Regions from separate parts of the Paenibacillus sp. FSL K6-1217 genome, predicted to be linked through region 1. Evidence: a T-box and tRNA genes for the amino acid it is inferred to sense, from the RefSeq annotation. Region 1 holds a T-box; the other holds one or more tRNA genes.

What was found. The T-box of region 1 lies ahead of MHH28_RS02445 (tryptophan--tRNA ligase). A T-box ahead of a tRNA ligase gene usually reads a tRNA of that ligase, here a tRNA-Trp.
Region 2: it has a tRNA-Trp gene. The T-box ahead of MHH28_RS02445 (tryptophan--tRNA ligase) is inferred to sense a tRNA for this amino acid. The anticodon was not compared.

What each region holds. Positions count from the first base shown of each region.
Region 1 covers NZ_CP150271.1:611,862-627,963, forward strand. Annotated here, with positions in the region: gene MHH28_RS02420 (MFS transporter) at 1-702, shown strand, start outside; gene MHH28_RS02425 (ABC transporter permease) at 706-3,024, shown strand; gene MHH28_RS02430 (ABC transporter ATP-binding protein) at 3,034-3,792, shown strand; gene MHH28_RS02435 (ABC transporter ATP-binding protein) at 3,866-4,579, shown strand; gene MHH28_RS02440 (hypothetical protein) at 4,572-6,170, shown strand; gene MHH28_RS02445 (tryptophan--tRNA ligase) at 6,276-7,277, opposite strand; T-box leader at 7,322-7,578, opposite strand; gene MHH28_RS02450 (serine hydrolase domain-containing protein) at 7,662-8,933, shown strand; gene MHH28_RS02455 (MerR family transcriptional regulator) at 8,991-9,866, shown strand; gene MHH28_RS02460 (GNAT family N-acetyltransferase) at 9,900-10,385, shown strand; gene MHH28_RS02465 (GNAT family N-acetyltransferase) at 10,404-10,886, shown strand; gene MHH28_RS02470 (hypothetical protein) at 11,233-11,697, opposite strand; gene MHH28_RS02475 (peptidase M56 BlaR1) at 11,719-12,129, opposite strand; gene MHH28_RS02480 (flavin reductase family protein) at 12,353-12,946, shown strand; gene helD (RNA polymerase recycling motor HelD) at 13,242-15,671, shown strand; gene MHH28_RS02490 (aldo/keto reductase family protein) at 15,853-16,102, shown strand, end outside.
Region 2 covers NZ_CP150271.1:4,002,544-4,018,645, forward strand. Annotated here, with positions in the region: gene MHH28_RS17540 (carotenoid biosynthesis protein) at 1-465, opposite strand, end outside; gene MHH28_RS17545 (TetR/AcrR family transcriptional regulator C-terminal domain-containing protein) at 630-1,199, shown strand; gene MHH28_RS17550 (hypothetical protein) at 1,283-1,495, opposite strand; gene MHH28_RS17555 (MarR family transcriptional regulator) at 1,517-2,038, opposite strand; gene MHH28_RS17560 (FadR/GntR family transcriptional regulator) at 2,230-2,916, shown strand; gene MHH28_RS17565 (CynX/NimT family MFS transporter) at 2,913-4,154, shown strand; tRNA gene MHH28_RS17570 (tRNA-Leu) at 4,428-4,506, opposite strand; tRNA gene MHH28_RS17575 (tRNA-Cys) at 4,520-4,593, opposite strand; tRNA gene MHH28_RS17580 (tRNA-Gly) at 4,600-4,674, opposite strand; tRNA gene MHH28_RS17585 (tRNA-Gln) at 4,681-4,755, opposite strand; tRNA gene MHH28_RS17590 (tRNA-His) at 4,775-4,850, opposite strand; tRNA gene MHH28_RS17595 (tRNA-His) at 4,899-4,974, opposite strand; tRNA gene MHH28_RS17600 (tRNA-Trp) at 5,002-5,075, opposite strand; tRNA gene MHH28_RS17605 (tRNA-Tyr) at 5,081-5,166, opposite strand; tRNA gene MHH28_RS17610 (tRNA-Thr) at 5,173-5,248, opposite strand; tRNA gene MHH28_RS17615 (tRNA-Phe) at 5,264-5,339, opposite strand; tRNA gene MHH28_RS17620 (tRNA-Asp) at 5,361-5,438, opposite strand; tRNA gene MHH28_RS17625 (tRNA-Met) at 5,509-5,585, opposite strand; tRNA gene MHH28_RS17630 (tRNA-Val) at 5,618-5,693, opposite strand; tRNA gene MHH28_RS17635 (tRNA-Glu) at 5,699-5,770, opposite strand; tRNA gene MHH28_RS17640 (tRNA-Ser) at 5,922-6,011, opposite strand; tRNA gene MHH28_RS17645 (tRNA-Asn) at 6,015-6,090, opposite strand; rRNA gene MHH28_RS17650 (23S ribosomal RNA) at 6,152-9,078, opposite strand; rRNA gene MHH28_RS17655 (16S ribosomal RNA) at 9,416-10,976, opposite strand; gene MHH28_RS17660 (nucleotidyltransferase-like protein) at 11,494-12,369, opposite strand; gene MHH28_RS17665 (DUF2614 family zinc ribbon-containing protein) at 12,498-12,863, shown strand; gene MHH28_RS17670 (glycosyl hydrolase family 18 protein) at 12,990-14,711, opposite strand; gene perR (peroxide-responsive transcriptional repressor PerR) at 14,906-15,337, opposite strand; gene MHH28_RS17680 (DUF4097 family beta strand repeat-containing protein) at 15,463-16,102, opposite strand, start outside.

The DNA of each region.
Region 1 (16,102 bases):
TCCAAGCAGGCGGAACATGCACAGGCCTTTATCCGGGAATTCAAAGAAGGCTGGAGAGCAGTCTCCGGGAACCGGGGGGTGCTGGTGCTGGTGATTATGACCTCGGTCATGACCTTCTTCATCGGATTCATTGAGACCTTGTCCATGCCGATGATTCTGGCGTTCTCCAGCAGTGCGGTCTTGGGGACGCTGGAGACGGTCATGGCCTCGGGAATGCTGGTGTCGAGTGTCGTGATAGGGATGCTGCGGATTCAAAAGAATTTTGTACGCATGCTGTCCATATCGCTTTTTTGCTCAGGAATCAGTATCGCGGTCTTCGGTCTGCGTGAGAATATTGTGCTGATTGGCGCTGCGGGGTTTATGTTTTTTGCCATGCTGCCCTTCACGAATACTGCCCTGGATTATCTGGTCCGCACCAATATCGACAATTCGGTTCAGGGAAGAGCCTGGTCACTGATCGGACTGCTCTCACAGCTCGGATTCGTGGCGGCTTATATGCTGGCGGGTGTGTTGGCAGATTACGTATTTACTCCCTTGCTGGTGAGTGGCGGAGTCCTGGCGGATAGTGTAGGACGGATTATCGGCACAGGCAGCGGACGGGGGATGGGACTTCTCATTATTATTGCCGGGCTGCTGTTAAGCGCCGCTTCGGTCATGATCTATCGGCTCAAATCCATTACAAGTCTTGAGAGCAGGGGGTAACTTATGTTTTACCGAATCATCCGCAGCGATATCCGCACAAGCAAGGGAATCACGCTGACGACTATGCTGTTCGTAGCTGCCGCAGCCATGCTCGTCTCTCTGTCAGCCATTCTGGTCGTCAACCTGACAGGGGCCATTGATCATCTGATGACACAGGCGAAGACGCCGCATTTTCTGCAGATGCATTCCGGACAGCTGAATCAAGCCCGGCTCACGGCCTTCGCAGAGCAGAACAGCAAGGTTGAGGATCACCAGGTGCTTGAGTTCCTCAACATAGAAGGCGCGAAGATTGGTATGGACGGCCATACGCTTATTGACAGTGTCCAGGATAACGGCTTCAGCACACAGAGCAGGAAGTTTGATTATCTGCTTGATCTGGACGGGAAGGTGATTGATGTACGGGGCGGCGAGGTGTATGTCCCGATCAGTTATATGAAGGATGGCTCCATCAAGGCCGGAGGGACGGTTACCGTGGGTGACACAAGCCTCACCGTAGCGGGGTTCCTGCGGGATTCACAGATGAACTCGCTGCTCGCTTCGTCGAAGCGGTTCCTCGTCAGCCCGGCGGATTATGCAGAGCTGGCGCAGTACGGAACCACGGAATATCTGATTGAGTTCAGGCTGAAGAACCTGTCGATGCTGGGGGCCTTTGAGACCGACTATACCGCAGCGGGACTTGAGGGGAACGGCCCGGTGATTACATATCCCCTGTTCAGAGTGCTTAATGCGATTTCTGACGGGCTGATGATTGCGGTGATCCTGCTGGCGAGCGTTTTGGTCGTTATTATTGCTTTTCTATGTATACGGTTCACCCTTATGGCTACCATCGAGAGCGATTACCGGGAGATTGGTGTTATGAAGGCCATCGGCCTGCGCGTCTCGGATCTGAAAAGAATCTATCTGGCCAAATACGCAGCGATAGCCGCTCTGGGCAGCCTCCTTGGCCTCACGTTATCATTCATCTTCAGAGGTCTGCTCCTTGAGAATATCAGGCTGTATATGGGCGAAAGTGCGCATCCGGCGCTTGCCCTAGCCTGCGGTGTCCTTGGTGTAGTGCTTGTATTCCTTACTATTGTTGTCTATGTGAACAGGGTGCTGAAGCGTTTCCGCAGGATTTCGGCGGTCGAAGCCATCCGTTATGGCACATCCCAGGAGACCCGGATGGGCTCCAGACGTTTCACCTTGAGCGGCAACCGGCTGCTGAACACGAATGTCTATCTGGGGGTTAAGGATGTTGTGTCCAGAAAAGGTCTATACGCAACCATGCTTGCGGTGCTCGTCATCTCTTCCTTCCTGATGATTGTGCCCCAGAATCTCTATCATACGATTTCCTCCCGGGGCTTCATTACATATATGGGCATCGGTGACAGTGATTTGCGCATGGATATCCAGCAGACTGACCATATTGCTGAGAAGGCCGCAGAGGTTGTGCGGGTCATGGACGAGGATCAGTCGGTATCCCGCTATGCTGTGCTTACCACCCGGGCGCTTAACGTACAGCTCGATCATGGAGCCGGGGAACGGTTAAAGGTTGAGCTGGGAGACCATTCTATTTTCCCGGTGGCCTATTCGGAAGGGCGGAGACCGGAGGCAGCGGATGAAATCGCCCTGTCTGCCGTCAATGCGAAAGATCTGGGCAAAAAGCCCGGGGATTCCCTCGTCCTTCTGCTTGACGGAGAACCGCAGACGCTTACGGTAAGCGGAATTTATTCCGATGTGACCAACGGCGGTAAAACGGCCAAGGCCGTATTCACTACACGATCAGCAGAGGCGATGTGGTCTGTCATCTATGCAGAGCTGGCAGATAAGTCGCTGGTGGGCAGCACAGTCTCCGAATATGCCCGGCAGTTCAGTTATGCCAAGGTGTCAGGGATTGATGAATATGTGACACAGACCTTCGGCTCCACCATCCGTTCAGTCGGTAAGGCCGCATGGGCTGCTCTGGCCGTAATGCTGGTCCTTAATGTACTGATTACCCTGCTGTTTATGCGTATGCTTGTAGCTAAGGACCGTTATCCTATTGCTGTCATGAAATCCATGGGCTTCCGGAATTCGGATCTGACGGTACAGTATTATACGCGTTCTATATTTGTACTTGTGATCGGGATGGTGCTGGGAACCCTGCTGGCGAACACCCTGGGGCAGATTCTTGCAGGGGCTGTGATCTCCTCCTTCGGGGCATCGTCCTTCAAGTTCGTGGTCCATCCGCTCTCCGCGTATCTGCTGTGTCCGCTGCTAATGACCGGTTCTGTACTCATCGGGGCGGTTACCGGAACCTCGGGCATCGGCCGCATTCAAATATCCGGCAATATTAAGGAGTAGATCAGGAAGATGAAGAAGATTATTTCGGGTCAAAATATAACCAAACAATATGGCACCGGCGCGGAGCAGCGCAAGGTGCTGGACGGAGTATCTGTCGATATTCACGAAGGTGAATTCGTCTCGGTGATGGGACCCTCAGGCTCAGGGAAATCCACGCTGATGTTTGCACTGAGCGGAATGGACCGGATCGACTGGGGCCTGGTTGCTTTTGAGGGCAGGGATCTGGGAACACTGGAGGGCGATGAGCTTGCGGATCTACGCAGAACGGAGATGGGCTTCGTATTCCAGCAGCCGACGCTGATGAAGAATCTGAACATCCTGGATAATATTATTCTGCCGTCGATGCGCGGTAACCGGCGGAAGGTTGCGGCCATTACAGATAAGGCGCAGCAGCTTATGCACAAGGCAGGGATTGCGGAGCTGGCGAAGCGTAATATTACGGAGGCTTCGGGCGGACAGCTGCAACGGGCGGGCATTTGCCGCGCGCTGATGGGCAGTCCGCGCATTATTTTCGGGGATGAGCCGACCGGTGCACTGAATCTGAAGGCTGCCGAGGAGATCATGGACCTGCTGTCCGGGATCAATGAAGAAGGTACGGCAATCATGCTGGTCACCCATGATGCCACCGTGGCGGCCAGGACGCAGCGGATTATGTTCATGTGCGACGGCCGGATCGTCGATGAGCTGCGCCTGCCGAAATACAGCGGAGGGACGCTGGAATCCCGCATGAACCGGATCACGGCCAAGATGCGGGAGATTGGGATATAATTGAAAATGAACGATCTGCCCGGATGGTTCGTATTATAGTTATTTGCTAACACCAAGGAAGAGGTGAGAGGAAATGCTGACCATTAGGCATTTTACGAAGAGTTATAAGGGCGGTGCAAAGGCGGTGGATGATCTTAGTCTGGAGGTTGAACCGGGCGATATCTACGGCTTCATCGGGCATAACGGCGCAGGCAAGACCACGACCATCCGCGCTGTGGTAGGCGTGCTTGATTTTGAACAAGGGGAGATTGAAATTGACGGCATCTCGATCCGCAGGAATCCGGTAGCCTGCAAGGCGAACATAGCCTATATCCCGGATAATCCCGATCTGTACGATCACCTGACGGGGATTCAGTATCTGAACTTCATTGGCGATCTCTTCAGCGTATCCAGGTCCAGCCGGGAGCGGCTGATCGGTCAGTACGGCGAGGCCTTCCAGCTTACAGCCAGTCTGGGCGATCTGATCTCCTCGTATTCCCACGGCATGAAGCAGAAGCTTGCTATCATCTCCGCGCTGATTCACGAGCCGAAGCTGTTAGTGCTGGATGAGCCTTTTGTAGGACTTGATCCGAAGGCAGCGCATACGCTGAAGACGATCATGGCAGATGTGTGCAGCAGAGGCAGTGCGATTTTCTTCTCCACGCATGTGCTGGATACTGCTGAGAAGCTCTGCAATAAGATTGCGATCATCAAAGGCGGACGGCTGATTGCCCATGGTAAGACCGAAGATGTCAGGGGCGAGAACAGCCTGGAGGATGTATTCATGGAGCTGATCGATCATGATTAATGTCTGGAGATTAACGAAACTGCAGCTGTTGTCCTCCTTCGGCCTCAATCAGGCGCTGCATACCAAAGATCCTGCACAGAGACGGAAGGCGCTGCTGATCAGCATCTCGGTGATAACCGGTATACTCATGATCGGGGCCATATCTTTCGGCTACAGCTTCATGATGGCGAAGACGTTCGAGCAGCTGGGGCGGATGGAACTATTGCTGGCGGTGATGATGGCGGTCACTTCACTGGTCGGCTTCTTCACTACGGTCTATAAGGCAAGCGGGGTGTTATTCAGCTATAAGGATTATGATCTGATCATGTCCCTCCCGGTGAAAACCAGCCATGTTGTGGCGAGCCGGGTGCTTCAGCTCTATGTGATGAATCTGTTCTTCACGCTGCTGGTCATGCTTCCGGCGGGGGCGGTGTATGCGATCCATGTGAAGCCGGGCGTGCTGTTTTATCTGTTTTTTGTAATGACACTCTTCTTCATTACCCTGCTGCCGATTATAGCGGCTACGCTGGTGGGCTCTCTCATTAGCTGGGTCTCTTCCCGGTTCCGGGCGAGCAAAATCCTGAATATGCTCTTCACCTTCGCCTTCATCATTGCGCTGATGCTGGGCTCGTTCACGCTCAATCAAGGGGAGCAGGCGATTGCAGATGTTGGAACCGCCTTAGGTGATATGATCTTCAAGCTGTATCCCCCGGCTTCCGTGTATGTTGATGCGGTCTGCTCGTACAGGGTAAGCGCCCTGATCTTCTTCATCGCAGTGTCTGTACTGGCCTTCATGCTGTTCTCAGTCCTGCTGGCGACCCGGTATAAGGCGATTCATACAGGGCTTATGACCAGCCGGGCAAGCCGCGGATATACGATGAAGCCGCTACAGGCTAATTCAGCATTCAAGGCCTTGTATCTTAAGGAGCTGAGGCGTTATTTCAGCTCGGTCAATTATGTGCTGAACACAGGGATCGGGATGGTGCTGCTCCTGATGATGTCCATTTCCTTATTATTCGTCAGCTCAGAGCAGCTGGGAACTATTCTAGACATGCCGCAATTGTCAGACTCTCTCAGTACGCTGAGTCCGCTGGTTATCTCTCTATTTGTTGTTCTGAGCTGTACGACAGCCTGCTCTATTTCGCTGGAAGGCAATCATCTGTGGATCTTGACCAGCTCCCCCGTGCCCAAACCGGCGATTGTATTCAGCAAGGTGGCGGTGAATCTCACAATTACATTACCGGTTATAGCCGTAAGCTGGGGGCTGCTGGTCTATACCCTGCATGCCGGGTGGATGGAGAGTCTATTCATGCTGGCCGTTCCGGTAATCTATGCCTGCTTTTCAGCCCTGCTTGGCGTTCTTGTGAACCTGAAGCTGCCTAAGCTCGACTGGACCAGTGAAGTTGCGGCGATCAAGCAGAGTGCGTCGGTGCTGGTAACGATGATAATCGGTGTTCTCACGCTGGCTGTTCCGTTCGTGCTGTTCCTGCTGCTTCATGGGGAGGGCGGAAATCTCATTCTGCTGGGATACGGCGTGCTTCTGGTAGCGGTCTGCGCCGGAATGTACAGATATATCCAGATTAACGGGGAGCGGCTGTTTGCGAGGCTTTAGCTGCTGAAGAAACTACTCTTGGAACGGGAGGAGGCCTGACCTGTTCCTGGGAGTGGTTTCTTTGTGTATTCAGAGACAAATGATCACCTATGTCTTAAGTCCGGTCTACGAATAACGTCCTATCCTCGACTTAACCTTCTTAAGCAATGGTCCCGCCAGGGCTCTTGCCTTCCGGGCGCCTTCACTCAAGATTGTGTCGATCTGCTCTGGCGCTGCTATGAGATCATAGTATTTCTTCCGTGGCTCCTCCAGAGCAGCATTAACCACCTGGAACAGCTCCTGCTTGGCCTCACCCCAGCTAATGCCGCTTAGATATTTGTCTCTTAACTCCTGCACTTGAGCGGGTGTCGCAAATTCTTTATATAACAAGAAAATATTAGAGGTTTCCGGGTCTTTCGGTTCCTGCGGAAGCGTAGAGTCTGTTTTGATTTTGCTGATCAGCTTCTTCAGGTTCTCTGCCGTTTCGAACAGCGGAATCGTGTTGTTATAGCTTTTGCTCATTTTCCTCCCGTCAAGACCAGGAATCACCGCTGTGCTCTCATCGACAATATAATCAGGCAGCTTGAACGTATCTCCATAAACCCGGTTGAAGCTTTCGGCGATATCTCTGGCGATCTCCACATGCTGAATCTGGTCTTTGCCGACAGGGACCTTGTCTGATTGAAACAGCAGAATGTCCGCAGCCATCAGAATCGGATAGGTGAAGAGACCCATATTAACACCAGTATCCGCATCCACGCCCAGTTGTTCATTTTGATCTTGGATCGCTTTGTAGGCATGGGCACGGTTCATCAGTCCTTTGGACGTCAGGCAGGCTAGAATCCAGCTCAGCTCAAAGATCTCCGGCACATCAGATTGTCTATAGAAAATCACCCGATCCGGGTCGAGTCCGAGTGCCAGCCAAGTGGCTGCGATACTATAAGACAGATCACTGAACTCGTCTCTATTCTGTATGAAATTTAACCCATGGTAGTCGGCCATGAAGTAGAGTGAAGTGCAATCACTGGCCCCGGCGATTTGCAGTGCAGGCTTGATTGCTCCGATGTAGTTCCCCAGATGGACTTTGCCCGTAGGTTTAATTCCTGTTAATACAATGTCCTTACTCATATTATCCCTCCGTCTATAAAATCAAAAAGGGGTCTTCTCATCCTGAAAAGGACGAGAAAACCCCGTGGTGCCACCTTAATTAGTCCGAACGGTGATCCGGACCGCTTGAACGTATCGAAACATCACTATATGTTTGAATACGCGTCTCTTGTAACGACGAGACATTCGCCAAAGCCTACTTCCTGAAGGTTCGGTTTGGATGCTCAGAAGCCCACTTCGGCATATTCCCTACACTGATTCGCACCAATCATCAGCTCTCTGAAGTATTCGTTATGCTTACTCTCTTCATCATTGCAAAGTTATATAATATTGTATTACTGTATTTTTACAGTACTTTTCGGTGAATGTCAACGGATAGTTCAAATAGGGTTAGGGAGTGAGTCTGTGCAGACAATACGTGCAAAGCTTGAGGGATATACGAATCAGTACCTGAAGCTGTGGGATTTTTACGGCGTGATTCAGGTGATCAGGAAGGGGGAGGTGCTCTTCGAGCGGGCCTGTGGGTATGCAAGTATGGAATTTGGAATTGAAAATACACTGGCGTCACGCTTCTCCCTCGCCTCCATGTCGAAGCAGTTTACGGCCTTTGCTGTCATGCTGCTGCATGACAGGGGGCTGCTGGATGTTAACCAGCCTGCACACCTGTATCTCCCGGCAGAGCTTGCCATTGATGAGTCGATCACCGTTCATCATTTGCTGTCTCACACCTCCGGTCTATATAAATTTTATAATTTTGAGAACGATTTCTTCGGCGGAGATTACCGGCTGGACTATTCCCGGACAAGGTTCTTCCGGCAATACATTAACAAGAAGCCAACCAAGCCGGCAGGAGCAGCGTACGATTATAATAACTCCAACTACAATCTGCTGGCCTGGATCATCGAGCATGTCTCGGGGGAGAGGTACGGGGAGTTTCTGCATCATCATATTTTCCTGCCTCTAGGGATGCGCAGCAGTACGGTGGATGACGGCTGCGCTGTGATTGAGAACAGATCCAGCAACTATATCACAGACTTCGCGGCAACCATCAAATGCCCGTACTATAACGAGAAGTTCAGTATCGGAGCAGGCGGTATTGTATCGGACTGCGCGGATTTGTACAAATGGTATGTCTGTCTGCGTGACCGGAAACTTCTATCGCCTGCAGGCTATGAACGATTCTTCCAAGAGAACGAGAACAACTACAACTACTGCTACGGCCTGGAGCATCACCTGCTATACGGGCAAGACAGGTATTCCCATGGGGGCGATCAGCTGGGGATTTGTACGTATATGCAGCATTTTTACGCTGAAGATCTTTGCATTATCATTCTCTCGAACAATGAAGGAATCAATCAGTACAGACTCGGCAATGCGCTCGCGGATATTCTGCATCATGTGGAGGTGGAGGCTCCGACCCGGCATCCTGAGCTTGAGCTCAGTGAGGGATGTTTAAGGGCGTACTGTGGAACCTATCTACCAGACAAAATTCAGATCGAGCTGATCGGCGGGAAGCTCTACTTCACCAGATTCACCGGCAACGTCCATATTGAGCTCTACCCGGTAGGCGAAGGAGAATTTGTCCAGCGCTATTATGACCAGCTCCACCCCTATAAGATCACTGAGAATGCGCAGGGAGAGAAAATTTTTCTCGGATATGCACGATTAGCCCCTTGAAGTTGCCGCTGCGTCAAGTGATAGGATAGGGATGAGATCACAGGAAGGAGGGCGAAAATGAGCAGAACGATTACTATACAAGAATGTTCAGAGCAGTTGGGGCTAACGAGCCGCACCTTGCGGCACTGGGAAGCGGAAGGATTGTTTCAGAGTAAGAGAGAGGTCTCTTCCGGCTGGCGTACATACGATGAACATGCGCTCAAGTGTATCAGGATAACAGCGCTGCTGCGGAGAATGGATATCCCGATCAGAGAAATACAGACTGTCTTGGATAAGAGTTCTGTGCCTGTGCTTAAGCAGGTTATACAGAACAGGATAAGGGCTCTACAGGTTCACCAGGAAGAACTCGAACGGGTGGGACAGCATTTACATCAGGTACTAGATTACCTGAATAATTCCAATAAGAGGACCTCCATTCAGGAGGAACTGCTTAGCGAAATGGAGAATGTCTTTATGAGTAATATAACCGGGCAGTCCACATTCAAAGTGATTACACTGCCGGCGATGAGAGTAGCTTATCATATCGTGGTGGACCAGTCTCCTGAAGATAAAGCGATAGGCCCTATCATGGATTGGCTGGAAGCTGCTAATCTTCTGGGCACCGCGCGGTTATTCGGCGGAAATATGAAGCCTATGCCAAGTAGTGCAGGTAAACCCTATGGCTATGGAATGTGTGCGACAATTCCTGATGGAACCACCGTGCCGGAACCCTTCAAGGAAATGACCCTGCCCGGCGGGCTATATGCCAAACTGGACAGCAGTGACGATATTGGGGGCTCATGGAAAATGCTGATGGATCAATTAGCCCATAGTCCAAAGTACTGCTCGGACCGCAGCAGACTTTGCCTGGAAGAGCATATCCGCAATGACAGCTCTGCGGGCAGTGGCAACCTATACGATTTATCTTTACTGGAACCCGTTGTATTGAAATAATTGTAGCCAAACCCAAGAAAAGAAGGGAAGTAAATGAGCATTGAGTTCAGTAAGATCAGCCTGTTTGAACGGGGGACATTGCTGGAGCTGTTACAAGATGCCTATTCCTTTGACGGCAGGTATGAGCAGAGCTGTCTGGAGGAATGGCAGGAGTTCGACAACTTTTTCTTTGACAATCTGCAAATTGCAGATAAATATGGGTTCATGACTATGCTGCATGGTAAGGCGATTGGCTTTGTATCCTGGGACCCGAGGCAGTTGCCCCAATATGCTGAAATCGGCCATAACTGTATTGCGACTGCTCATAAGGGCAAAGGATACAGCACCCTGCAGCTTCAAGAAGCGGTTCATCGTATTCTGCGGAATGAAGTGCAGCACATTCTAGTGACGACTAATGACGATCTGATCCCCGCCCAGCGGATGTATGAGCGTGCCGGTTTTATTTTGCAGGGGAAGCGGGACATGGGGCCTGGCTCCGTACTTAAGGGTGAGCATTGGGATTACGTCTATAAGGTATAACGTCAGGAGGTACATACTATGAAAAAGTCAGAGGTTACACTAGGTAAAGCTACGGTGAAGGATGCGGCGGATATTCATGCTATGCAGCTTCAGGCCTTTCTTCCGCTCTTGGAGAAATATCAGGATTACGAGACAAATCCGGCTAATGAAACGCTGGAGAGGCTCGTAGAACGGATGAATCAGGAATTTGTTGATTACTATATCATCCGAAAAGCCGGAAATGCTGTAGGCAGCATGAGAGTCAAGAAGACAGATGAGCATCATTACTGGCTCAGTCAGATATGCGTATTGCCGCAATACCAAGGTCTGGGCATAGCCCAGCAGGCATTCGCACGGATTGAAGAGATCTATGCGGATGCGCAAACTTGGGGGCTGGCTACCGTCGTGCAAGAGGAGCGTAACTGCTATTTGTATGAGAAGCTGGGCTACAGAAAGACCAGTGAAACCCGGGAAATCAATGATAAGATGACCTTGTGCTTTTACGAGAAAACTCTTAATTGAAGTTAACGCCTGCAGATATGAAATGCTGCATAAATTGCAACTCCGATTCATTGATATATTAGTATTTGCGAGGATTGTTGTATGAAAAGCAGGAATAATCCGATCAACGGTTTGGTAGATGCGGGAAAACTGCCTTTTGTGCAACAATTTTTTGATTACGGGCCATAGAGTGAGCAGAATGTTGCAAAATGTGCAGGATTATTACCAGTAACATGAGAAGCATAAAAAATCGACGAATATGCCACCCCTTGTCCTAGGGGGAAAATGGCTTGTTCGTCGATAGAACTTCGTTCATTTCGCCCTACGGTCAGCAGCGCGCTGAATTTTTACATCATCTGGTTCTAACTTAAAAGCCACCAGCCATGGCTGGAGTTTGATTGGTTATAAGAGAAGAATATCCATTTCCTGTATATGCATATACAGTTCCTTTAGCTGAATAATTACCATATCCGAAAGTATTAATTTCAGTTGCCACGTGTGCGTAGGTTGAGAAATTATTATAACTTCTAGGAGAAATGGCTACTAAAGCTCCATCTTTATATAAATACGTTTCTGCACCAATATAACCTGTTGGAACTGGTTCCCATTCAACTTGGTTGTTGATGTACGTTTGACTTTTCATATTATTTGCGGCTGTTCTATCAATCTCACTCCAGGCAGTGTATCGGTAGTATTGCCCGTTTATCAGGTAGGGCCCCACAATTTTAGGAGGACTTATTAAAGGGACCGCCGATGCTATAGTAGCTGTAGAGCCAATCAAAAAACCTGCCATTAACACACCTGTAACCTGCCTGATTTTTTTCGTGAACATAGTATTATTCCTCCTTAGTATCTACGGTTTAGTTTCGCCCGCCAAAAAAGTACCAATCACCGTTTTGCCGTCTTTTTCGTATAAGGGGAGTTGCCTCGGGCCTTTCACTTGTTGCTTGTTCATCAATGCGGTTGCTTCTTCAGGTGTTTTTGGCATGTCGCCATCCAGATCTTTTTTACGGATATAACCTGCAACACCGTCTTCGCCGATCGCTTCAATCAAATCCGGTTTCTCTTCATTTGTACTTGCATGGAATGCCGAACCGTAGGTATCGCCGTTCTCATTTCTCGGATAGACAGGCACAGCTTCAGAGGATTGATTTTTTGGAGAAATGGTTGATTCTGCTGCAATCGTGCCCAAGAGAATCCCCGCTGTCAAGATGCCGCCGGCGATCAGAATCCGTCCTACGAGAATCGGAAAAGCCAGCTTCATTATTCCGCCCCTTTCAAGTTAGATTGGCCGTAAATGAATAGCGGACTCACAAACAACAAAATACATAAAAAGGATTTAATTACAAGTAAAATTTTACCACAAATATTGACAAAAACAAGAACAAATTTTATGGATCTCCACGATGATCAGGAGCAGCTTGAATGGCAGGCGTTTGTGCATGATAATGGGGATGACGCTTATCCAGAAAAGAGGAGGCACAATTATGATTTCGATTGATCCACTACAGGGCACCGAACGGGATAATTATAAGCTTCTGGTCGGGACGATTATTCCGCGGCCGATTGCTTTTGTCACCACGCTGGGGGATGAGGGGGTCTTGAACGGTGCGCCGTTCAGCTACTTCAATATCGTATCCTCCAACCCGCCGATGATCTCCGTCTCTATTCAGCATGCCGGGGGGCAGTCCAAGGATACAGCGCGGAATATTAAGCATACGAAGGAATTCGTGGTTCATATTGTGGATCAGCAGAATGTCGGGCAGGTGAATATGACAGCGGCTCCTCTGCCGCCGGATCAGAGTGAGGTTTCTCTAGCCGGACTGACGCCTGTGGATAGTCTGCATATTGGTGTACCCGGGATTAAGGAAGCGAAGGTGCGAATGGAATGTGTGCTGGAGCATTGCCTTGAGCTGCCTAATAATGATCTGATTATCGGCAGGATCGTGCAGTTTCATCTGGACGAAGCGATCTACGAGCAGGGAAGAATTAATCCGGTGGCATTAGGGGCGGTCAGCCGACTGGCCGGGAATCATTATGCGGGAATCGGGGAGATTTTTGAGATCGAGCGGCCGGTATGACCGTGCCCAGCTATTCTGATTCGGCGAGGGTTGCCGGAAATGTAAGTTAATAAGCTACTATAGTCTCTAATACACACAATAAAACCCTGGCGGAAACGCCAGGGTTATCTGTGTCATATAAAAGGATTGCATCGTGTCAGGGAATATGTTAATGTTAATAAACTGTCGGCCATTTTAACTTGAAATGGTCAGAGTTAATGCATCTTATTTATATCTTAAGTATAGCAAACGGACATCCAGTTTGTCAAGCCGCCAGTGTGGAACGATTTCAGCAAGAAAAAGGAGTGTTCAGAGGATGGAAGAGACAAAGGTCTGGAAGCAGGAGCAGGAGTGGCTGGAGCAGGTGAAGGAGAAGCTGATCGCGGGGATCGCTGAGCTGGAGCCTGAGGTCGGGCAGCTGAAGGAGCAGGCTGCGGATATCCGCCGGGGATTCTGGGAAGAGGTCACAGTCGATACGAACTCACAGGAGGATTTTGAGGAGAGCTTCTTCACCATCACCCAGCAGGAAGCGGTTTTGTCTGAACGGGAACGCAGTCATGCGCGCAAGCTCCGGCAATGGAAAAATATGCAGCGGCTGCTGCCGTCACCTTATTTTGGGCGGATTGATTTTCGGGAGGATGGGCAGAAGGGGACGGAACAGGTCTATATCGGGGTCTCCTCCTTCGCGGCTGCAGACGGCCTGAGCTTCCTCATCTATGACTGGCGTACCCCGATTGCGAGCCTGTATTACGACTATCCGCCGGGACATGCGGCCTTCGACACACCGGGAGGACGGATCACCGGCCGGATGGAGCTGAAGCGGCAGTACCAGATCCGCGGAGGCCGGCTCCAGCATCTGTTCGATTCGAGCGTGACGATCGGAGATGAGCTGCTGCAGCAGGTGCTGGGTCAGGGCGCTGACTCCCAAATGAAGAGCATCGTAGCTACGATTCAGGCGGAGCAGAATGCCATTATCCGTAACGACACGAGCCGTATGCTGATTGTGCAGGGAGCGGCGGGCAGCGGCAAAACCTCGGCAGCGCTCCAGCGCGTAGCCTACCTGCTGTACAAACACCGTGAGCGGCTGACGGCCGATCAGATTGTCCTCTTTTCGCCCAATCCGATGTTCAACAGTTATGTGTCTACCGTGCTCCCGGAGCTAGGGGAAGAGAATATGCAGCAGACGACCTTTCAGGAGTATCTGGACAAATGGCTGGGAGCCGCGTTCCGTCTTGGAGATCCGTTTGACCAGATGGAATATGTGCTCACCGCCCAGCAGCAGGAGGGTTATGCCGCCCGTCTTAAGGCCATCGAGTATAAAGCTTCGGAAGCGTTCCTCCACGCTCTTCAAGGATATGCGCACTGGCTGAAGCAGGAAGGGATGCTGTTCAAGGATATTTGCTTCCGGGACCGTGTGCTCATATCAGGTGAACAGATCCGGGCCAAGCTGTATAGCTACGATCCTTCCATTCGTCTGCCGAACCGGGTGGAGCTGGTGCAGAAATGGCTGCTCACCGAGCTGGCGGCACTACAGAAGGAAGAGCAGGGGGCAGCTTGGGTAGAGGAAGAGATGAATTACCTCGACAATGAGCAATACGCTGCAATTCACGGTAAGCTGCATAGAGATAAGGGCGTGTTCGACTTCGCGGAGAAATACCTCCGCCTGCAGGAGATGCTGGTGCATAAGCGGGAGCAGGATGAAGGGGATTTCGATTACGCCGAGCGGGAGCAGGAGCTGCTGGGAGAGATGATCGTGAAGGAGCAGTTCAGACCGCTGAGACGGGGGATCAGGAAGTTCACCTTTATCGACATGGCCGGGCTCTACCGTCAATTGTTCAGTGATGAAACGGCCTACAGGAAGATGACAGGTGAGACGGAGGTGCCGAAGCTATGGCCGGAGATCTGTGCGCAGACCCGGGAGATGCTGGACAGCGGGACACTCTGGTATGAAGATGCGACCCCATATCTGTACATGCAGGAACTGATTGAAGGCGTGCGGACGAATACGCAGGTGCGGCATATTTTCGTGGATGAAGGCCAGGATTATTCGATGTTCCAATACGAGTTCCTCAAAAAGCTGTTCCCCCGCGCCCGAATGACTGTTCTGGGAGACTTCAGCCAGGCGATCTTCACACAGGCGACGAATCTGTATGGGGACCGTTCACCGCTGCTTCAGCTGTACGGGGAAGAGGAGACTAGCCAGTTCCTGCTGGTCCGCAGCTACCGCTCGACCTTCGAGATTGTGGAGTTCACCAAGCCGCTGCTGCCTGGAAGTGAAGGAATTGTGGCTTTTGAGCGGAGGGGCAGTAAGCCTGTATTGTCTAAGCTGGGGAGCAAGGACTTGAAGGCAGAGCGTATCATGGAGGATCTTGCTAAGCTTCAGGCTGAAGGCTATAGCTCTATCGCTATCATTACGAAGACGGCCGCCGAGAGCAGAGAAGCGTATGAGAGTCTGGCTGCTAGTGGAGGGGCGCAAGAGCTGAAGCTGATTACGAAGAACACGCCAACTTTTGAAAAAGGAATACAGGTGATCCCCGCCTATCTCGCCAAAGGCGTCGAATTCGACGCGGTGCTAATCTACGATGCTTCTGCGCAGACGTATCATAGGGAGAGCGAGCGGAAGCTTTTTTATACGGCATGTACTCGGGCTATGCACCGGCTGCAGCTGTATACTGCGGGAGAGTGGACGCCGTTTGTTAACGGTGTGGATGAGGAGTTGTATGAGCAGACCGTAGTTACACCATAGATCTAAGAGTGCCTCTCCAAGTGCTGGAGGGGCCTTTGCATGTTGAGCCTGGTTCAACTATGAGAACGAAGCGAATGACTCTGTGATACTTTTTTCATATCAAAAGGATCGTTAAATGATATTTCACCTATTAATAGTGGTTTGTTACGCTTAAATTACTATTAATTAAGGAGGTAAGAAGATGGAATATCGGAAATTGGGTGCTAGCGGCTTATCGGTCAGTGAGATTGCATTTGGAAACTGGATTACGCATGGTGCTCAAGTGGATTACGACACAGCCAAAGCTTGTGTCCATGCTGCATTGGATGCGGGAATTACTACATTTGACACGGCAGATGTGTATTCGGACACGAAGGCGGAGACGGTGCTGGGAGAAGTCTTAACAGGAGTGCGGCGGGAAAGCATCGAGTTATGTACCAAGGTCTATCAGC
Region 2 (16,102 bases), 3.4 Mb from region 1:
CGGCTCCCCATAGATTTGAGGTTCACCGGCCAACGGATAATAAGTCCATCTTGCAATGGTTCCATCCAGGGTCTGAAAGATCTGTTTAACGGCCACCGGGTCGAGTGAAAAGTCAAACACCATAGCGCTTAATCCCGTAATAAAGGGCTTCGTCCAGGACGGTATATTTACAGACTTTAGCACACGCAAAGTGGAATAAATGATCAGAAACTCAATAATAGGGACAGTAATCGGTATATTAAATAACATTAGAATACTCCGCCCGTACGCGTAGAACCCTTCCCCAAGAGACGAAGCAGTAATTTCAAAAACGGCTGCGTAAAAAAACACAAAACCTATAAATTGCAGTAGAACTGTTTTAGGATGTGTTTCCTTATCAAGGATATAAAAAACCATAAGGACAGCAGCAATTAAGACTATAATATCTTGAATAATCCATACTGGGACTACAGTTAATTCACCCATATTATTCCTCCATTTAATTTAATTTGAATCGATCGTTCAAATAAATTATAATATCACCATGTTAGTAAAACAACAGGCTGTTCGTTTGACTTATGTTAGTTATCATACAAATCATATTAGATTTGTTCATTTACTATTTTATTATTTTAAATTAGGAGGATATGATGTCAGACAAAAAAACAGATCACCGAGTGAGATATACAAAAATGGTTATAAAAGAAAGCTTGTTGAAGCTGCTGACAGAACGGTCAATCAATAAAGTTACTGTGACCGACATCTGCAGTGAAGCAAATATTAACCGCAACACCTTTTATTCACACTATGCTAATCAGTTTGAGCTTCTTTCAGGCATTGAAAATGATCTTTACGAAGAAATAAAGCAGGTTGGGATGAGTTCTGCAAACCCTCAAAAGCTGTCTTATGAATTATGTAAGTATATAAAAGCGAATAAAACGATATGTGAGGTTTTGTTCTCAGAGCATGGTAATAAAGAGTTATTAGAGAGAATCCTTTATATCAGTCACGATCTAACGATTGAGCGGTGGAAGCAGGAATTAAAATATTTTGATCCACAACTATTTGAGTCCTGGTATACGTTTACCGCTCATGGCAGTATCGCCATTATTAAGAAGTGGGTCAGTAGTGGTCTGAAGGAAAGCCCGAGTAAAGTTGCAGCTTTTATTGATAAAGCGACAGAGGCGGTATCCAAAGCATTTTATGCCGAGGAATCATAAAATCATAAAAATGAAGCGGTCCCTCTTTGTTGAAGGCCGCTTCTCTGCTCTTTTTCCAATTCATTTCATTCCTTATTCATTACTCATTCAGATTGATCTAATTGATCCTTTGCTTTTTGTAAAAGTGCAGTCTCTTGAGCGGAAAGCTCATTTAAAGTCGTGAAAAAAGGTTCTATAGGTACCATCACTCCACAGGTTGAACCTAATCCCAACATCAATCTGAGGTAAAATTGAACCTTTCTTTTCTCCCTGGCAATCTGCTCTAATTCTGACAAGTCCGTTTTTTTGTTCTTCATCCGCCTATGCTTCCTTCCATCTCAAACCTTAGTGTTACCATTCTCCTCTGCTCCCCTTCCGTAGTGTTTTTCAGCACGCGCCAACAAATCACTCATGAATTTTCCGATCGTCTGTAACTCAGCCTCTGAATAAGAATCAATAAACTGGTAAAAGCTCTCTTCTTTCTCTTGATGCATCTTTTGGTGCAGCTGATAAACATGTCTTCCCTTATCCGTGAGACTGAAGTAAATTTCCTTCCGGTTGTTGTTCATTTGACTTCTCACAATAAAGCCCATTTCCAGTAACTTAGAACTAATATTTGTAATGCTTGCTTTGGATAAATTCATTCTTTTGGTAATTCCGGTATGGTTAATTGGCTCATGATCACCAATGCAATCAATAACGTGCACACTCGTAATATTATTGGAGAGCATATCGATCTGAAGCTTTTGGGCTTGCTCCCGAAACACGTTAATTTCATGTTCTGTATATAATTCGTTCAAATGCAGCATTCTGATATATTGCTCGTAAAGTCGACCTTTAGAATGATTTGGAAACTCCAATTCACATCTCCCCTTCTTGTATTGAATTGCAGACCACACTCGGTGGCAGCAATAGATTTTTTTGTTCATCGTTGAACAAAATCATATTAACACGACTGATATTGAGAATCAATATCATTTTCATCTTTTCAAGCCGGATTTAATCTGCTATAATTCAACCAAAGTACCAAACATCCTACGTTTGCAAAGGAATGATACTATTGTTAGCTCAGACTCAACGTTTAACCTTGGTGGAACAGGTGGCCTACCAGCTCCAAGAGAAGATCGAAAGCAGCCAATGGCAAGTAGGGACGCGTATTCCTCCAGAGCCGGAGCTAATGGAGCAGCTTCAAGTCAGCCGTAATACCTTAAGGGAAGCAATTCGGGCTCTAACGTATGCGGGTCTGCTCAAAACCAGACAAGGGGATGGGACTTATGTCTGCTCCTCCAGTGTTTTGGGGTCAGTGATTAGGAAAGTGATCGAGCATACCGATAAGTTCGAGAGCCTGGAGGTCCGGTATGCATTAGAGAGAGAGGCGGCTGCCCTGGCTGCGCTCAGGAGAGACGAGGAAGATCTGGCGGCACTTCGCACATGCCTTGACCAGTGCAGACAAGCCGCCATCCAGCAAGATCTTGAAGCTTATGCCCACTGGGATGTAGAGTTTCACAAAATGGTGATAGCCGCTTCACATAACCACTTGATGGCGAATTTGTACATTCATATTTCTGAAGCACTGCAAAACATGGTTTTGGAAATGAAGGATCTCAAAAACTTGGATTTTTATCTCGACTCTCATGCCCTGCTCTATCAAGCCATTGCCGATCAGAATGGTCATCAAGCGGAGGAGGCTGTTCGTTTATATATTGACAAAGCCCGTACACAGGAGGAACATCTATGAGTTCATCAGAACAATTGTTAAACAAGCAGGATGGAATATCCAATACCGGTATTCGGAAGCAAGCAACACTCTGGCTCATGATCTTAGGAATTATTTTTATCGCAGCGAATTTGCGCGCTCCTCTCACATCGGTGGGCCCCTTGGTCAGTCTTATTCGGGACAACGTGAATATTTCAAATACATTAGCAGGCCTGATTACTACAGTCCCACTAATTGCATTTGCCTTGTTATCACCTTTCGTACCGAAATTAGGACAGAAATATGGTGTAGAACGTATTATCCTGATTTCTCTTATTTTTTTAGTCATCGGTATTGCTGTTCGCTCGTTATCCGGAGCAGTGACCTTATATGTAGGAACTGCAATCCTGGGGTTTGCTATTACCATATGTAATGTATTACTTCCCAGCCTGATTAAACGGGAGTTTCCGCAGCAAATGGGTACGATGACAGGGGTTTATTCGGTTTCCATGAATTTATGCGGGGCGATTGCCTCCGGTATTAGTATTCCCTTAGCCGTGGGGGCAGGCATGAACTGGCAAGGTGCTTTGGGCGTATGGGGGATACTTAGCGTCATCTCCGTTCTCTTTTGGATACCTCAGCTTAAAAATCCAGCACAACCAGCCGTTGTTGCCAACAGTGCAGGTAACAACCGTCAGGTCAATATCTGGCGCTCTCCACTAGCTTGGCAGGTGACACTTTTTATGGGAATACAATCGGCCATTTTCTATGTGCTGGTGGCATGGCTGCCTGAAATCTTGAAAGAACAAGGCATCAGTTCAAGCCAATCCGGCTGGTTTCTCTCGGTTCTGATTATGGCTTCGCTCCCCTTTGCATTTATCGTTCCTATTCTGGCAGGTCGCATGTCCAGCCAACGCTTATTAGTGGTTATTACAACAATCCTACTTTTGACCGGAACACTTGGCCTTCTGTACAGCAGTATCGATCTGCTTCTGTTGTGGGTTATTATTCTTGGAATCGGAGCGGGCTTTGCCTTCGGCTTATCTATGATGTTCTTCGGCTTGCGTACCCAAAGTGCCCATCAGGCGGCTGAATTATCGGGCATGGCTCAATCCATCGGCTATCTGCTGGCAGCCATTGGCCCAGCGCTGATTGGATACTTGCATGACGCCAGTCATAGTTGGAGCGCTCCCCTCCTGATATTGGTTGGTGCATCTGCTCTACTCGGTATCGTGGGTCTAGGTGCGGCTAGAAATCAATTTGTGGGTTCTACGAAGTAAGTTCATGATATAAATGACTTAACATGTAAGCAGATGACATATAAATTAAAAGAAACCGGCCCTGTGTAGTAAAATACACAGGGCCAGTTCTTGTTCTCAGATACATATGGGATAAGGTACGAAAGCTCAAAGAACAAAATCATCCTGCAAATGAACGATGCTGGCGCCTCAGTTTTGTCCCTGTGCCCGATATACCAGATAATGCGTGCCTCTGGGCATGCAGACAATAAAAAAGCCCACCAGAGAATATCTCTGATGGACTCTTTTAACAGATACCGGCGAGAGGACTCGAACCTCCACGGTTTCCCACTCGATTTTGAGTCGAGCGCGTCTGCCATTCCGCCACGCCGGCAAATATTTAAAAATGGAGGTGCCACCCAGATTTGAACTGGGGATAAAGCTTTTGCAGAGCTTTGCCTTACCACTTGGCTATGGCACCGAAAAATGGAGCGGACGACGGGAATCGAACCCGCGACCCTCGCCTTGGCAAGGCGATGCTCTACCGCTGAGCCACGTCCGCATATAATGGCTGGGGATATAGGAATCGAACCTATGAATGACGGAGTCAAAGTCCGTTGCCTTACCGCTTGGCTAATCCCCAATATATTTTTAAAAGAAAATGGGGCGACCGATGGGTCTCGAACCCACGAATGCCGGAACCACAATCCGGTGCGTTAACCCCTTCGCCACGGTCGCCATGTGAAGCTTTTAAGTTGTATTGCTATGTAATTCTTATAAAAGAAATGGGGCGACCGATGGGTCTCGAACCCACGAATGCCGGAACCACAATCCGGTGCGTTAACCCCTTCGCCACGGTCGCCATATGATTCTTTTATATGAAATTACTTGGCAGGGGCAGCAGGAATTGAACCCACACCAACGGTTTTGGAGACCGTTGTTCTACCTTTAAACTATGCCCCTAAAAATGGTGGAGGCTGATGGATTCGAACCACCGAACACGTACGTGAGCAGATTTACAGTCTGATGCGTTTGGCCACTTCGCTAAGCCTCCACGGTATGGTGCCGGCGAGAGGACTTGAACCCCCAACCTACTGATTACAAGTCAGTTGCTCTACCAATTGAGCTACACCGGCATATTAAGTTGTGTATGGTGGCGCGGGAGGGAATCGAACCCCCGACACAAGGATTTTCAGTCCTTTGCTCTACCGACTGAGCTACCGAGCCATAAAATAAATTTTGTAAAAATGGCGGAACCGACGGGATTCGAACCCGCGATCTCCTGCGTGACAGGCAGGCATGTTAGGCCAACTACACCACGGTTCCATGTTGACACTTGGGGCCCCCGGAAAGTATTCGGAATATGCTACAGAGCAAATCTTCACTTTGTGGGGATTGGTTGCGGGGGCAGGATTTGAACCTGCGGCCTTCGGGTTATGAGCCCGACGAGCTACCGGGCTGCTCCACCCCGCGTCATTGTACAATATCTATTCGGTTAAGATAGATGGTGGAGGCTGAGGGGTTCGAACCCCCGACCCTCTGCTTGTAAGGCAGATGCTCTCCCAGCTGAGCTAAGCCTCCATATATGACTCGTATGGGATTCGAACCCATGTTACCTCCGTGAAAGGGAGGTGTCTTAACCCCTTGACCAACGAGCCATGCTGTGTAAAAAGTACTCAGTGAAAAGTAATGCTACGGAGAGAGAGGGATACTCTTCACTTCGTTGCGAGATTGCGATGCAGTGCTATCGAAGCCTATGCTCCAACGAACCACTGAGGGTTCTCATCCCTTTGCAGGGAGGTAACGCTACGGAGAGAGAGGGATTCGAACCCTCGAGACGCTTGTGGCGCCTACACGATTTCCAATCGTGCTCCTTCGGCCAAACTCGGACACCTCTCCATATGGCTCCCCGAACAGGACTCGAACCTGTGACAACTCGATTAACAGTCGAGTGCTCTACCAACTGAGCTATCAGGGAATATACATATCAGGCTTGATCGCCTGAAAACTGAATCCGAAACGAATCTGTGTATTAGAAATTGGATAAGCCCTCGACCGATTAGTATTGGTCAGCTCCATGCATTGCTGCACTTCCACCTCCAACCTATCTACCTCGTCGTCTTCAAGGGGTCTTACATACTGGGAAATCTCATCTTGAGGGGGGCTTCACGCTTAGATGCTTTCAGCGCTTATCCCGTCCGTACGTAGCTACTCAGCCATGCTCCTGGCGGAACAACTGATGCACCAGCGGTACGTCCATCCCGGTCCTCTCGTACTAAGGACAGCTCCTCTCAAATTTCCTGCGCCCACGACAGATAGGGACCGAACTGTCTCACGACGTTCTGAACCCAGCTCGCGTACCGCTTTAATGGGCGAACAGCCCAACCCTTGGGACCTACTTCAGCCCCAGGATGCGATGAGCCGACATCGAGGTGCCAAACCTCCCCGTCGATGTGGACTCTTGGGGGAGATAAGCCTGTTATCCCCAGGGTAGCTTTTATCCGTTGAGCGATGGCCCTTCCATGCGGTACCACCGGATCACTAAGTCCGACTTTCGTCCCTGCTCGACTTGTAGGTCTCGCAGTCAAGCTCCCTTATGCCTTTGCACTCTGCGAATGATTTCCAACCATTCTGAGGGAACCTTTGAACGCCTCCGTTACTCTTTAGGAGGCGACCGCCCCAGTCAAACTGCCCGCCTGACACGGTCCCCGTACCCGATAAGGGCACCAGGTTAGAACCTAGATACGATCAGGGTGGTATCCCAACGGCGCCTCCGCAGAAGCTTGCGCTCCTGCCTCAACGGCTCCCACCTATCCTGTACAGATCGTACCCAAATTCAATATCAAGCTGCAGTAAAGCTCCATGGGGTCTTTCCGTCTTGTCGCGGGTAACCTGCATCTTCACAGGTATTAAAATTTCACCGGATCTCTCGTTGAGACAGCGCCCAAGTCGTTACGCCATTCGTGCGGGTCAGAATTTACCTGACAAGGAATTTCGCTACCTTAGGACCGTTATAGTTACGGCCGCCGTTTACTGGGGCTTCGGTTCACAGCTTCGGATTGCTCCTAACCGCTCCCCTTAACCTTCCAGCACCGGGCAGGCGTCAGCCCGTATACTTCGCCTTGCGGCTTCGCACAGACCTGTGTTTTTGCTAAACAGTCGCTTGGGCCTTTTCACTGCGGCCCCCTCGGGCTATTCACCCTACCGAGGCACCCCTTCTCCCGAAGTTACGGGGTCATTTTGCCGAGTTCCTTAACGAGAGTTCTTCCGCGCGCCTTAGAATTCTCTTCTCGCCTACCTGTGTCGGTTTGCGGTACGGGCACCTTCTCCTGACTAGAGGCTTTTCTTGGCAGTGTGAGATCATGACCTTCGCTACTATAATTTTCGCTCCCCATCACAGCCCAGCCTTAGTAGTGTGCGGATTTGCCTGCACACCAGCCTCACTGCTTAGACGGACATCCATCAGTCCGCGTCACTACCCTCCTGCGTCACCCCATCGCTCATAGCGGATTACGGTGGTACAGTAATTTCAAACTGTTGTCCTTCGACTACGCCTGTCGGCCTCGCCTTAGGTCCCGACTTACCCTGAGCGGACGAGCCTTCCTCAGGAAACCTTGGGCTTTCGGCGGATCAGATTCTCACTGATCTTTTCGTTACTCATACCGGCATTCTCACTTGTATGCTGTCCAGCGCTCCTTACGGTACACCTTCAACCCACATACAACGCTCCCCTACCCCAGATACAAAGTATCTAGCCATAGCTTCGGTGGTGTGTTTAGCCCCGTTACATTTTCGGCGCAGAGTCACTCGACCAGTGAGCTATTACGCACTCTTTCAATGGTGGCTGCTTCTAAGCCAACATCCTGGTTGTCTGTGCAACTCCACATCCTTTCCCACTTAACACACACTTGGGGACCTTAGCTGATGGTCTGGGCTGTTTCCCTTTTGACAATGGATCTTAGCACTCACTGTCTGACTCCCGGCAAGAAGTAAATGGCATTCGGAGTTTGACTGAGCTTGGTAACCCTTGCGGGCCCCGCACCCAATCAGTGCTCTACCTCCACCACTCCATTCACCGAGGCTAGCCCTAAAGCTATTTCGGGGAGAACCAGCTATCTCCGAGTTCGATTGGAATTTCTCCGCTACCCCCACCTCATCCCCGCATTTTTCAACATGCGTGGGTTCGGGCCTCCAGTGCGTGTTACCGCACCTTCACCCTGGACAGGGGTAGATCACACGGTTTCGGGTCTACGTCCACATACTCAGTCGCCCTATTCAGACTCGCTTTCGCTGCGGCTCCGGCTTCTCACCTTAACCTTGCATGTTAAACGTAACTCGCCGGTTCATTCTACAAAAGGCACGCCATCACCCCTAAAACGGGCTCTGACTTTTTGTAAGCACACGGTTTCAGGTTCTATTTCACTCCCCTTCCGGGGTGCTTTTCACCTTTCCCTCACGGTACTGTTTCACTATCGGTCGCCAGGTAGTATTTAGCCTTAGCAGATGGTCCTGCTGGATTCATACGGGGTTTCACGTGCCCCGCACTACTCGGGATCCGTCTCGGAGGGAACACAGTTTGGGCTACAGGGCTTTTACCTCTATCGCGGGCCTTTCCAGACCTCTTCGCCTACTCGATTCCTTTGTAACTCCATGTGAGACGTCCCACAACCCCAAGAGGCAAGCCCCTTGGTTTAGGCTGTTCCGCGTTCGCTCGCCGCTACTGACGGAATCACTATTGTTTTCTCTTCCTCAGGGTACTTAGATGTTTCAGTTCCCCTGGTCTGCCTCTACGCATCCTATGTATTCAGATACGAGTAACTGCGAATTACCACAGCTGGGTTTCCCCATTCGGACACCCCCGGATCAAAGCTTGCTTACAGCTCCCCGAGGCAGTTTCGTTGTTCGCCACGTCCTTCGTCGGCTCCTGGCGCCTAGGCATCCTCCGTGTGCTCTTAGTAGCTTAACCTCGATTTTTCCGTCAGGAAAATATCGGACAATGAATTTCTTCAACGTCTGTATTTCCTTCAAGATCATCGTAGCATCGCCATTAATTCAAAACTTGTTTACACAAGTTCAGCTTAAAGGAATGTTCTAAAACGCAAATTCGTTTCGGTATCCAGTTTTCAAGGATCAAGATGCTGTAAGTTCGGGTCGAACACGGCTGTGTCGATCGAAGTTACAGACTTTTGAGAGTTTGAGCTCTCAAAACTGACCAACGAGTGAGTGTTCGAACCCAAGGGTTCATTGTGGAAGCTTACGCTTCCGATTTGAATGTTTCCGTTGCAGGAAACGATTCTCCATAGAAAGGAGGTGATCCAGCCGCACCTTCCGATACGGCTACCTTGTTACGACTTCACCCCAATCATCTACCCCACCTTCGGCGGCTGGCTCCCTTGCGGGTTACCCCACCGACTTCGGGTGTTGTAAACTCTCGTGGTGTGACGGGCGGTGTGTACAAGACCCGGGAACGTATTCACCGCGGCATGCTGATCCGCGATTACTAGCAATTCCGACTTCATGCAGGCGAGTTGCAGCCTGCAATCCGAACTGAGACCGGCTTTGCTGGGATTGGCTCCACCTCGCGGCTTCGCTTCCCGTTGTACCGGCCATTGTAGTACGTGTGTAGCCCAGGTCATAAGGGGCATGATGATTTGACGTCATCCCCACCTTCCTCCGGTTTGTCACCGGCAGTCACTCTAGAGTGCCCAGCTCAACCTGCTGGCAACTAAAGTCAAGGGTTGCGCTCGTTGCGGGACTTAACCCAACATCTCACGACACGAGCTGACGACAACCATGCACCACCTGTCTCAACTTTCCCCGAAGGGCACCTGATGCATCTCTGCTTCGTTAGTTGGATGTCAAGACCTGGTAAGGTTCTTCGCGTTGCTTCGAATTAAACCACATACTCCACTGCTTGTGCGGGTCCCCGTCAATTCCTTTGAGTTTCAGTCTTGCGACCGTACTCCCCAGGCGGAGTGCTTACTGTGTTAACTTCGGCACCAAGGGTATCGAAACCCCTAACACCTAGCACTCATCGTTTACGGCGTGGACTACCAGGGTATCTAATCCTGTTTGCTCCCCACGCTTTCGCGCCTCAGCGTCAGTTACAGCCCAGAAAGTCGCCTTCGCCACTGGTGTTCCTCCACATATCTACGCATTTCACCGCTACACGTGGAATTCCACTTTCCTCTTCTGTACTCAAGTCACCCAGTTTCCAGTGCGACCTCAGGTTGAGCCCAAGGTTTAAACACCAGACTTAAATAACCGCCTGCGCGCGCTTTACGCCCAATAATTCCGGACAACGCTTGCCCCCTACGTATTACCGCGGCTGCTGGCACGTAGTTAGCCGGGGCTTTCTTCTCAGGTACCGTCACTCCGGCAGCAGTTACTCTACCGGACGTTCTTCCCTGGCAACAGAGCTTTACGATCCGAAAACCTTCATCACTCACGCGGCGTTGCTCCGTCAGGCTTGCGCCCATTGCGGAAGATTCCCTACTGCTGCCTCCCGTAGGAGTCTGGGCCGTGTCTCAGTCCCAGTGTGGCCGTTCACCCTCTCAGGTCGGCTACGCATCGTCGCCTTGGTGGGCCGTTACCCCACCAACTAGCTAATGCGCCGCAGGCCCATCCCCAAGCGGCAGATTGCTCCGCCTTTCATTCTCTCCTCAGGAGAAGAAAGAAATTATCCGGTATTAGCTACCGTTTCCGGTAGTTATCCCAGGCTTGAGGGCAGGTTGCCTACGTGTTACTCACCCGTCCGCCGCTAAGTCTAAAAGGAAGCAAGCTTCCTTTCAGACTCCGCTCGACTTGCATGTATTAGGCACGCCGCCAGCGTTCGTCCTGAGCCAGGATCAAACTCTCCAAATTGGTATTTAGAAAGAGCGATTGCTCATTTTGAAACATCTGACGAGAATTGTTACATCCTCTAATTTTGGATCTCACCGAAGTGATCTCCAGATACTCACTCGTTGTTCAGTTTTCAAAGATCAAGTTCATCTTTCGTCACTGTTTTTTGTCTCAGCAGCGACCTTTATAATATATCACAGCGCCCTCGTTCTAGTCAACCTTTATTTTCAATTTCTTTTTCGGCTGATTTGCGACTGCATTGCTGCACATCGTTATGTCAGAGGGACGAGTTATAATTTATCATATGAACTGCACCCTAGTCAACCCTAAATATTCCTCTATCCTTTTGCGCCCCTGCAAACCTGGACAAATAAAATAACCCCACAAAGTGAGGCTTTAGATTCGATGATGACTCAGGTACTTTGCGGGGGCCCCAAACATATAAATTCTATAAAAAAAGAGAGTACATTCACCCTCTCCATTCTCCCGCTAATGCTATCTATATCGAGCTATTCCCGCCAGTAGGCGGATTGTTAACTTAAAGGGTATAACGAATGGCATGACCGTCCCCGGCTTCAACTGCCCACGAGGCGATCTCCCGAATTAATGAACGGGAAACCAGCTTGCGAAGTACAAGCGGCAACTCTGCCTGGAGCGGACTGAGACCCGAATGCTGCAGAAGCTCCTTAATGCTCCACGCCTCCTTACGGCTGCCCAGAATATGAAGCAGCATGGCACAGCAGACTTCCATTTTGGACATGAGGGCAAATTCACAGGCAAGCAGGATCAGCTCAATCCTCTGGTCCAGTGTCTCTGTGCTGATCGTCAATTCTTCGTATAGCTTATGGACCGGGGAGTTCAGGCTTTTCACTTGTCCCCATACTGCCGGTTCCGGGAAATCCCCCGCTTCACTGACTTCAATGCGTGCCCAATGATACAAGGCCATCAGTACGCAATTATAGGCGTCCATGGTACACCCTGCTTCAATATAACGCTTGGACTTAATATACATATGTAAAAAACGGGAGAATTCCATAAACAGCACCCGTTCTTTGAGCGGGCCCTCAAATTGAGTGAGCTGCTTGCGCATCTCCGCCAAGATTCCCTTCGGGTCCCAGATGACCTCTCCGGATATCAGGCTGGCAAGAAGCTCGTTGTTATCCCCGGCCATCACAGCACGTTCCAGTGCGGACAGCCCCACATGCACCGACTGCGTCCGCTTATCCCCGGCAATGCTATGGGTTATGATGCGTTCCGTCTCCTGTTCCTCATGCAGCAGAAGTACCACCATATCAAAATCGTGCAGCAGCGCACTCTGAAACGTGGCATCCCCTCTTTGCCGCCAAGCAACGGCTCCCAGAACATTCTCCTCAAATGTCTCCCCGCTTAATAGGGTCAAATTGGACAGTTCCATACTTCCCTCCATCAAATTTGGCGATTTTGCATCCGTCAGTTATAATCTCTATACATAATCATATTCTACATACTCATGCCAGTTCCTCCTGAACACCCGAACTATATTTCAGTTAGGAGATCATACTCATGAAATTTAAATCGGCCAAAATCAATGCTTTTCGCACCTGGGGACTGCTCCTGACCATGCTTGGCATGGGTCTCATGATCATGGGAACCGCAGGTATTGTATTCTGGGGATCTGCCGGCAAGGTGGTTGCTGGTATCGGTCTTGTCATTGGACTCATCTCCATGTTGGCCAGTCTGGCTATTTATTTCTGGGCGGGCATGCTCTCCACCAGTGCGGTTCAGGTGGAATGTCCGGAGTGCCATAAGCTGACCAAAATGCTGGGCAAAACGGACCGCTGTATGTTCTGCCATACCATCCTCACCATGGATGCTTCACAAGCTACCATTACTGCCGAAGAGCTTGAAGCCCAGCAACTGAAACACTAATCCTCGCCAAGCAGTGCTTACTGACATTAAGCATTTATTAAGAGACAAGGTAATGTAAGAATAGGATGGTCTGCCAAAAAAGGTGTTGTCCACTGTAGGACAACACCTTTTTTTAATGAAATCATCTTATTGAATAATTCCCTTCAATGCTTCCCAGGCCTCTGGACTGGCGAAGCTCCGGTTCCACGCTGCCACACCGCCCAGTTTCAAGGATTGGGCCAGTTCTACCCGTGCTGTGAGCGAGGTGGCGTCCTCGATCCAGATTTTGCGCAGAACATCCTCTTCCTTATACTCTACGTAGTTCTGTCCGGTTTCCTTATCAAATACCGGCTTCAGCTTCTTCTCGGCAATAATCTCCTTGACCGCATTCATGCTGACGGCCTTGGAGCTTACTTTGGTCTTCCCCTTCTCGGTGGCTTCCGTCCAGATCCGCGTATAGAGCGGCACTCCCAGAATCAGCTTCTCAGCCGGCACCTCGTCCTCCTCTATAATCCGGTTCACAGAGGTCTTAACCCAGGGTAGAGAGGCTACTGATCCTGCAACCGGACTGGCTGCCCAGTGCTCATCGTAGGCCATTACAACCAGGAAGTCGGATACGGCGGCAAGCGCCCGGCGGTCGAGGAACAGGGACCACATCTCGCTCTTGGACTTCGGCGTCACATCAATAGAAACAATCAGATTCCGGCTCTGGGCCATCGGCTTCAGTTCCCGCATGAACTGCGTTACATTCGGTCCATCCTTGGTATAGACATTCTCAAAGTCGATATTAATCCCGTCCAAATTATACAGGTCGGCATACTTGAGCATCTGCACAATGGCATTCATCCGATTGTCATACGTCGATAGGGCTTCAGTAGTCAAATCAGGTTCAAAGCTGTTGCTCAGCAGCCCCCATACCTCCATCCCCTGATTATGCGCCCAATCCACATATGCGCGGTCCGCCTGGCTGCGCACATTCCCCTTCACATCAATGATGCTGAACCAGGTGGGGCTAACCACATTTACTCCAGGCAAGGCTGCAAATTTGGCCGGATTCGGCTTGCGTTCATACACGGCCTCCCAGAACATGTTAACCGGCTTGCCCTTCCAGCTGCGCTGCGCGCGTGTAGGGACAGCAGGCTTGTTCTCAACAGTTCTGGTGCCGTCTCCGGTAATGTCCTCTGCCCGGGCGTAGCCCGAATAACCGTTATCAAGCTGAGCGAATACCCAGCCCTTGGTGTCCGTATTCCAGATTCTTACGACATCCCCCGGATTCATATCGGCAAGTATGGGTGCATGCACCGTGGGCTCACTGCGCAGGGCTTTGGTTTTCCCGCCCTCTTTGCCCTTCACCTTGCCGAGCGGCACCGATTCTCCAGCAGTCATCAGCAGGACCGCACCGGTGGCAGTATCCTCTTCGATCTCGAAGCCGTACAGATTCTCCAGCGTGTCTGTCGGAAGATAGGTCACTTTATCTTTAACCTCGGGAGCAAGACGAAGCTGCAGAGGTTCATTGTTTAGAGCTGCGGCGGTTGATTCTTCCTGCATATATAGCAGACTGCTGTCCGTTGAGAGAATGACGGATTTGCTCTCTTTTTCATAACGGATAGAAGGATCTACATATTCCTGTAAAAAAGGCAGCGGTAAAAGCAGGCTGTCCCCCGTACCTGATGCTGAATAGCCTGTCAGCTGTCCTTTAACAAAAATCGGCTTGTCCAGCCCCTTCCAGTCCGGGTCCAGATGCTGGCGGTTCGGCAGTACATAATACACAACCCAAAAGGCTGCGGCGGCTATGATGACAAGTCCCAATAAGCGGCGAGTAAGACTTCCACGCTTCGTGACGCGTCTTTGTCTCTGTCTTCTGTCCAAAATAGGTCCTCCAAACCATTCATTGAATTTTAAAATCAGGCAACACTTCTGTTAAGTATACGCCATGCAGCTCTTGTTGGTTGCGCGAATCTCTTGGAAGGTTTGTCTTTTTGTAGCAGATACACCTCCCCGGCTTACAAAAAAGCGTGCAGAATCCGCATTGGGACTCTACACGCTTATAGGTAATATTCCATTCAGTGCTGCTTCTCGCCACAGCATTTACACACACCATACAGCTCCATACGCAATCCATGAATCTTGAAGCCTGTGGCCCGTTCGGCCTGCTGCTCTACCTCGTGAAGGGTGGAATAGCTGAAATCCTCAATCTTGCCGCATTCCTGGCAGATAACATGATAATGATCAGACACATTGGCGTCGAAACGGCTGGAGTTATCACCGTAGGTCAGCTCACGGACCATACCCGCTTCCATGAACATTTTAAGATTGTTATATACAGTCGCCACACTCATACTCGGAAACTGAGGCTCAAGCGCCCGGTAGATATCGTCTGCCGTAGGATGATTCATCGCTTCGATCAGATACGTTAGAATCGCATGACGCTGAGGCGTAATACGGACACCGGTTGTCTTGAGTTGCTCCAATGCATGCTGTACGCCACTACCCATCCATGCCACCGCCTTTGATTATACAACTTAATAATAATTCTAATGTAATTGTAAGACTGTGCTTTCGGCGTTGTCAATGAAGTCATTACATTATATTTATTATTATATAATAAAAATTCCTTAATTCAATATTTGCTCACATTTAAATTGCTGTTTCCGTCAACGCGCAGCTTGTATTCGCCGGTTCCGATCTGGCCGGACAGAAGTTTTTTGTCAATCACAAGCCCTGGCAGGTCCGTTACAATATCGCCGTAGCCGCTGGAGCCCTCTACCGTATAATTACCCGTAAGCGGCAAGAACAGCTCAATATCCCCCACCGCACTGTAAATATCCCAGTCGCCCCCGAAATCCCCGGAACGGATATTGATCCGACCATTCAGAGATTCGGCGTGCAGCTTGGATCTGGCTCCGGATACCTCCACATTGCCGTTCTTGGTCGACAGGTCCAGCGTATCCCCGCTGTCATATGCCGTAATGTTGCCGACTGCCGTGGACAGCTTCAGAGCGCCTCTAACCTCCCAGGCCCCCATATCGCCTCCGCTTGTCCCCAGCTCCACGTTGCCCAGGACATCTCTGGCGCGCACTGCGCCGTTTAAGGTTTTACCTTTTACATTGCCGTAAATGCGGTGCAGGATGAGCTCCCCATTCCCGGTCTCCAGCGAAATGTCCGCAATAGCTTCGACATTCTGCAGCGTAATTCCGCCATTCATCGTACGGATGTTCAGGTCGAACCGCCGGTCCTCGGGCAGGGAGATATCGAGGTTG